Regions from separate parts of the Streptomyces sp. NPDC002896 genome, predicted to be linked through region 2. Evidence: riboswitches for the same ligand, from Rfam matches in the RefSeq annotation. Region 2 holds a riboswitch; each other region holds the start of a gene.

Region 1 (2,195 bases), on a different contig from region 2:
GGTGAGCCGGCTTCCGCGCTCGTAGACACCCGCGACGATGTCGTCGCGGATTGCCGTGCATACCGAGTGCGCGGGAATCTGCATGACCGGACCTCCGCCTTAATCCCCGCGAAACGCGGTCGATTGACGCCTGTTGACTGACTCTATTGCAACGTGCGGGAATTTCCGACGGCGGGCCGGAATCCATGGATATTTTTTGGACAAATCGGCGCTCGGGAACGACGAAAGCCCCGGCTCGATGAGCCAGGGCTTCCATGAAGCCGAGCTTCGGTGAAGCGGGGCCTCCGAGAAACGAGTCCGGTCTGCCCCGATCCGCTCCCGGACCGGACCGTCACCGGAACCGCTCTCGCGTCAGATCTTCACGCCGTGCGAGCGCAGATAGGCGAGGGGGTTGATGTCGGAGCCGTACTCCTCGGTGGTCCGGGCCTCGAAGTGCAGGTGCGGCCCGGTGACGTTGCCGGTCGCGCCGGATAGGGCTATCTGCTGCCCAGGCGTGACCTTCTGGCCGACGGAGACGGCGATGGACGACAGATGGCCGTACTGGGTGTACGTGCCGTCGTTCATCTTGATCACGATCTGGTTCCCGTAGGAACCGCCCCAGCCGGCGGTGACGACGGTGCCGGAGCCGACGGAGTGGACGGGAGTGCCGGACGCGGCGTGGAAGTCGACGCCGGTGTGGCTGCCGGACGACCACAGAGAGCCGCCGGTCTTGTAGCCGGTGGAGACATAGGAACCGGTGATCGGCAGCACGAAGGCGTTGAGGCGCCTGCGCTCGGCCTCGCGCGCGGCGCGCTCCTTGGCCGCACGCTCCTTGGCCTCGCGCTCCTTCTTGGCCTTCGCCTCGGCCTTGCGCTTCTCCTCGGCGGCCTTCTTCTTGGCGGCGGCCTCTTCGGCTGCCTGCTGCTGCGCGGCGGCCTGAGCGTCGATCTTCTCGGCGATGGACTCGCCGAGGGTGACGGCCTGCGTCAGGCCGGTCTGCTCGGCGGTCGTGTCGGCTGCCATGGCGGGGGCGGCGAGGGTGCCCATGACGCCGGTGGTGGTGAGGGCCGCGATACCCGCCGCGCTTGCGGTCCTGCGGGTGAGGCGGCTCGGACGACGATGCTTCCCGGTGGCGCGGGTGAACGCCATGTAGTGGCTGGTCCTTTCCTTCCTTCTCGCCTACCGGGTTAGCTGACGGGTTCGGAGCAGGAAGGTCTCCTACGGGCCCCTCGACACGGTCAAGGACCCCGATTCACCCCAGGGGACTGCGATGGGTCCCCGGCTCCCCTGGCTCACACCGTCCGGGGACTCGGCGATGACTGTCCGGTGCCGCGGGCGCGGCGCACTGCCTGACGAACAGCCGGACCGACGCTAAACGGGACATCTTTCAATCAACAAACGCAGCATGTGATTTGTAGTGCATGCCACAGGGCAGACAGGCAGGCTCTCCAACAATTCGGACAAACGAGAACCCCGGTGGCTCTGCAGCCACCGGGGTCCCTCCGGGCCTGTGCGGCGCCCGCCCGGATGCCGGGCGGGCGGTACCGCGTCCGGACTAGCCCGTGACGACCGTCACTTCACCGATTCCGAGTGCCCTGACGGGTTCCTCGATCTTGGACGCGTCACCCACGAGGACGGTCACCAGACGGTCCACCGGGAAGGCGCTGACCGCCGCGGCCGTGGCCTCGACTGTGCCGGTCGCGGCGAGCTGCTGGTACAGCTCCGCCTGGAAGTCGTCCGGGAGATGCTGCTCGACCTGGTCGGCCAGCGTGCCCGCAACGGCCGCCGCCGTCTCGTACTTGAGCGGCGCGACACCCACCAGGTTGTGCACCGCGGCGTCGCGCTCGGCGTCCGTGAGGCCCTCGGCGGCGAGCGTACGCAGCACCTTCCACAGGTCGTCGAGCGCCGGGCCGGTGTTCGGGGTGTCCACCGAGCCGCTGATGGCGAGCATCGCGGCGCCGCTGCCGTCCGGCGCGGAGCGCAGTACCTGGCCGAACGCCCTTACGCCGTAGGTGTATCCCTTCTCCTCGCGCAGGACGCGGTCCAGGCGCGAGGTGAGGGTGCCGCCCAGGCAGTAGGTGCCGAGCACCTGGGCGGGCCAGACGCGGTCGTGGCGGTCCGGGCCGATCCGGCCGATGAGCAGCTGCGTCTGGACCGCGCCGGGGCGGTCGACGATGACGACGCGGCCGGTGTCGTCGGCCGTCACCGGCGGCACG
Region 2 (2,195 bases):
ACGAGGGACCCAAGGCGTGGCCGACGTGCTCTCTCCTTGTCGGTCTCACCAAGGGCGAGGCCGCGGCGGACGTCGACACGGGTGTGTCGAAGGACACGTCGGACTCCTCGTCCGACACGTCGTCCGGTTCCTCGGACGCGGCGGAGCCCTCGGCGTCCGACGAGCCGACCGACGACTCCTCCGCTGCCGCCGATGACTCGGCAGCCTCCGGCGAGTCCAAGGGGGGCAAGCAGGGCGATTCGGGCAAATCCGATAAGTCCAGCGAGGTCGACGGTAGTTCGCCCTCGGATTCGGCCGCCGCAGACGCCGCCGAGTCTGCCGAGTCCCCGTCCGAAGGTGCGGGAGCCGGCCGGCACCGCGGCGACAGCGCCCAGGAGGGCGCCGACACGCGCTCCTCCGACCCCTCCGGCCGCCACGCGTCGCGCTCCGACGCGGACCGGGGCGACGACGGCTCGTACACCGTGCGCACCGGTGACAACCTCTGGGCGATCGCCGACGCCCATGACGTCAAGGGTGGATGGACCGCCCTCTACGAGGAGAACAAGAAGACCGTCGGCGCCGACCCCGACCTCATCCTCCCCGGTCAGACCCTGGATCTCGGTCTCGAATCGGCCGGTAAATAGCGATAGTTCAGGGCTAATTGTCCGTTTTGGTGCGAGTGAGAGATGAGTCTCAGAAGCCCTGATCGTCTTTGAAATCCGCTCTGGCGGATGTTTACGGTCGTGACCGCTCGCCACAGCGAGCACTCGCGGTCGTCACGCCGAATCCTGCCGACGGCCATGCGGGTTCAGTCGTCGCGTCCAGCGCCGTAGGCAGGAGCGGGGGACCCAAGGTTTGTGCCGGCAACGGCAGTTGAGCAGCTGAGCACATGGTCTCGGCTGGCGACGGCCAGAACCGGCTTGGGGTGAAGTCGCACGCAACGAAACGTGCGACCGGGCAACTCTTCCCAAGCTCCTGAGGAGCAGGGGATACCCCATCGGCCCGAACCCGACAGCTCACCTCGCAGGCGTCGGTGAGGGGATCACTCCATGCTGCGTTCCAGCAAGGGCACGCACCGTCGCCCGTCCGTTCTCGGCCGCACTTCTCGCATCGCCGCACTCGCCGGTGTGACCGGCGTCGCCATCGCCGCTCCGCTGATGACGGCCGGCACCGCCTCCGCCGCCACCGCCACCGAGTGGGACGCCGTCGCCCAGTGCGAGTCGGGCGGCAACTGGTCCATCAATACCGGCAACGGCTACTACGGCGGCCTGCAGTTCTCGGCCTCCACGTGGGCCGCCTACGGCGGTACGCAGTACGCCGCGACGGCCGACAAGGCCACCAAGGAACAGCAGATAACCGTCGCCGAGAAGGTCCTGGCGGCTCAGGGCAAGGGCGCCTGGCCGACCTGTGGCGTGAACCTCTCCAACACCCCGTACGAGGGCGGCTCGACCACCGCCACCACGGACTCCGCCACCACGGACTCCGCCACCACTCAGCAGAGTGACGGCACCCAGCAGAGCGAGTCGAGCCAGAGCACGACCGAGCAGAGCACGACCACGCCGAGCACGACCGAGCAGAGCACGACCGCGCCGAGCACCACCGAGCAGGGCACGGAGGAGCAGACCGCCTCCGGCTCCGAGGGCAGCGGCGCGACCGCGACCGTCGAGACCCCGACCGGCGAGAAGGTCAAGAAGGGTGACGGCGAGTACAAGGTCGCGGAGGGCGACACCCTCGGCAAGATCGCCAAGAGCCACAAGGTCAAGGGCGGCTGGAAGAAGCTGTTCGAGCTGAACAAGGACGTCGTCCAGGACTGCAACGTCATCTACCCGGGCCAGCAGCTCCACCTCGGCTGAGAGATCCCTCTCCCGTAGATCTCCCCAGACCCCTCGCCCCGGCGCGTGTCCCCCCGCGCGCCGGGGCGAGGTTCGTCCCGGTGCGTGCGCGTAGGCACCGGGATGCCGTCTCACTTTGTTTCGTTCAGAAACAATTTGCTTTCAGTTTGTCCACGGGCCGGTCGGTCGGCTGGCCGTTGCCCTGGAGGCGGATAGGCTCTTGTCGCAAGGCCGAAGTCATACAGCCCCGCACTTCCAGCGTCACATCCCAGAAGGAGATGCTCGTGCCGTCCATCGACGTCGTCGTAGCCCGGGAAATCCTGGACTCCCGAGGCAACCCCACGGTCGAGGTCGAGGTCGGCCTCGACGACGGCAGCACCGGTC
Region 3 (2,195 bases), on a different contig from region 2:
TGGAGCACCGTCCATCGAGTCCCCGTTCAGCCTGGTCCGACGGTCTGGCTCCGGTCGGCGCGCCGGCGGGACGCCTCGATCTCGGCGTAGGCCTGGTCGCGGCCTTCCCAGTGGGAGCCCTCGACGGACTTGCCGGGTTCCAGGTCCTTGTAGACCTCGAAGAAGTGGGTGATCTCCAGCCGGTCGAACTCCGGGACGTCACCGATGTCCTGGACGGCGGCGTAGCGCGGGTCGTGGGCGGGCACGCACAGGACCTTCTGGTCCATGCCCTTCTCGTCGCGCATGACGAACATCGCGATCGCCCTGCACTCGATGACGCAGCCCGGGAACGTGGGGTCACCGGTGATGACCAGAGCGTCCAGGGGGTCGCCGTCGCCCCCGAGGGTGCCGTCTATGTATCCGTAGTCGGCCGGGTATTGCGTGGAGGTGAAGAGCATCCGATCCAGACGGATCCGCCCCATCGAGTGATCCATCTCATACTTGTTACGGGACCCCTGCGGGATCTCCACAGTCACATCGAATTCCACGGTGGCCCTCCTTGTCCGCGTCCTCGGCCCGTCCACCGGGACCCGATCGCTCAGGGCGCGGGTCCCGGTGGCGGGCCGAGCATGGTCGCATCACAGGTCGGCCGCTTTCTTGCCGTTCGGCTACCCCTTCGGATCGGCCATGAACGGGATCGGTGCGCGCGTTTTACCTGGATTTCCGCGGTACGTCAGTAGGCACCGAAGACGTTGTCCATCGAGCCGTACCTCTTGGCCGCGTAGTTGCACGCAGCAGTGATGTTGGCGACCGGGTCGAAAATGTCCCACGACGTACCGGGCACGTGATAGGCGCGGAACGTGGGGTCGATCACCTGGAGGAGGCCCTTGGAGGGCGTTCCCTTTGCGGCGTTGGAGTCCCAGTTGTTGACGGCCCGCGGATTGCCCGAGGACTCGCGCATGATGTTCCGGTGGATTCCGTCGTAGGTGCCGGGAATGCCCTGCGCGGCCATGATGTCGAGCGACTGCCTGATCCAGCCGTCGAGGTTGTTGGCGTACGTCTTGGCGGACGCCTGCGTGGCGGCAGCGGTAGTGGTCGACGTCTGCGGTGTGGCTTTCTCACCGAGCGTCAGCTTTAGGCCCGCGTAGATCTTCGACGGGTCGTTGCCGATGACTGCCCGGTTGTCCTCGTACAGCTTCTTCCAGCCGCCCTTCAGGTTTTGCGCGCGTGCGATCTTGGCCAAGGTGTCGCCCTTGACCACGGTGTATGTGGTCGTGGCGGTGTTCAGGGCGGCGGCGGGCGAGAGCGCCGCCGCAGCGGCGGCGGACTGCACCGCCGGTGCCGCTTCGGCTTGGGTCACCGCCGTCAGCGGTACGGCGAATACGGCACCACCCGCGCCCAGGGCGACGAGGCCTCGAGCAAGCGGATTGGCCCTGGGGCGACGGTGCTTTCCCTTTGCACGCATGACAAATTCCTCTCCGTCGCCTGCGAGGTGAGCTGTCGGGTTCGGGCTGGAGATGCCCGGCCGCAGTGTGAATGCGGCTTCACCCCTAGCCGGTCCGGTTTCCGGATCGGCGGCTTACCTGGTTTCCCCGCTCCTGCCATACGTGATTGATCGCGGTTTCCGTGGCGGCGACAGGATTCGGCGGGGCCGCCCGGATTGGCGTGAAACGTAAGCGAGAACGCCCGGGCGGAACAAGGGCCGAATTCACACACGGAAATACACATGGCGAATCCAGCGGGGGCGGGGTGGGCTGCCTGCCGGCCACCCGGCAGCCCAACTCCCTTTACCCGAAGGCCGGATGACACAAGAAGCGAGACAAGCAGAAAACGGGACAGATCATCTCGACGTGAGGCATATCACTGACGAGACGACATTTCTCGCCCCACAACGCTATTCAAAGCACAGAAAGTTGAGCTAATGGAACGGAAGGGAGTTTTAGTAGAAAAGGGGCAAATCGTCCATATGGTCAGCTCTAGCGGCTCTCGCGCCCTGCTCGGTTCCTCGTGAGCCGCTCAACTGACGCGGCATCAAGAGCCCCTGCGGCGAACGGACGTCGACGTCCGCGAGTTGCGTCGCCAGCTCGATCCGCGAGGACGCGGGCGGCCGGCCCTCGGCCAGCTGCATGAGCACCCGGGTCGCCTCGTGGCCCAGCTCCCCGAACGGCTGGCGCACCGCACTCAGCGGCGGACAGGACATGGCGGCCGCCCGGGTG

What was found. A riboswitch is a leader RNA that binds a small molecule or an ion and turns the genes downstream of it on or off. The one in region 2 is predicted to bind cyclic di-AMP.
Region 1: another riboswitch for cyclic di-AMP. It lies ahead of ABT009_RS27085 (M23 family metallopeptidase); the one in region 2 lies ahead of ABT009_RS25920 (transglycosylase family protein).
Region 3: another riboswitch for cyclic di-AMP. It lies ahead of ABT009_RS27345 (LysM peptidoglycan-binding domain-containing protein); the one in region 2 lies ahead of ABT009_RS25920 (transglycosylase family protein).

What each region holds. Positions count from the first base shown of each region.
Region 1 covers NZ_JBEOVA010000015.1:118,051-120,245, reverse strand. The annotation lists gene ABT009_RS27090 (GntR family transcriptional regulator) at 1-84, opposite strand, end outside; gene ABT009_RS27085 (M23 family metallopeptidase) at 352-1,128, opposite strand; cyclic di-AMP (ydaO/yuaA leader) riboswitch at 1,141-1,304, opposite strand; gene ABT009_RS27080 (M16 family metallopeptidase) at 1,535-2,195, opposite strand, start outside.
Region 2 covers NZ_JBEOVA010000014.1:57,364-59,558, reverse strand. The annotation lists gene ABT009_RS25925 (transglycosylase family protein) at 1-623, shown strand, start outside; cyclic di-AMP (ydaO/yuaA leader) riboswitch at 795-1,024, shown strand; gene ABT009_RS25920 (transglycosylase family protein) at 1,029-1,832, shown strand; gene eno (phosphopyruvate hydratase) at 2,090-2,195, shown strand, end outside.
Region 3 covers NZ_JBEOVA010000015.1:178,538-180,732, reverse strand. The annotation lists gene ABT009_RS27350 (inorganic diphosphatase) at 27-527, opposite strand; gene ABT009_RS27345 (LysM peptidoglycan-binding domain-containing protein) at 713-1,444, opposite strand; cyclic di-AMP (ydaO/yuaA leader) riboswitch at 1,447-1,607, opposite strand; gene ABT009_RS27340 (substrate-binding domain-containing protein) at 1,919-2,195, opposite strand, start outside.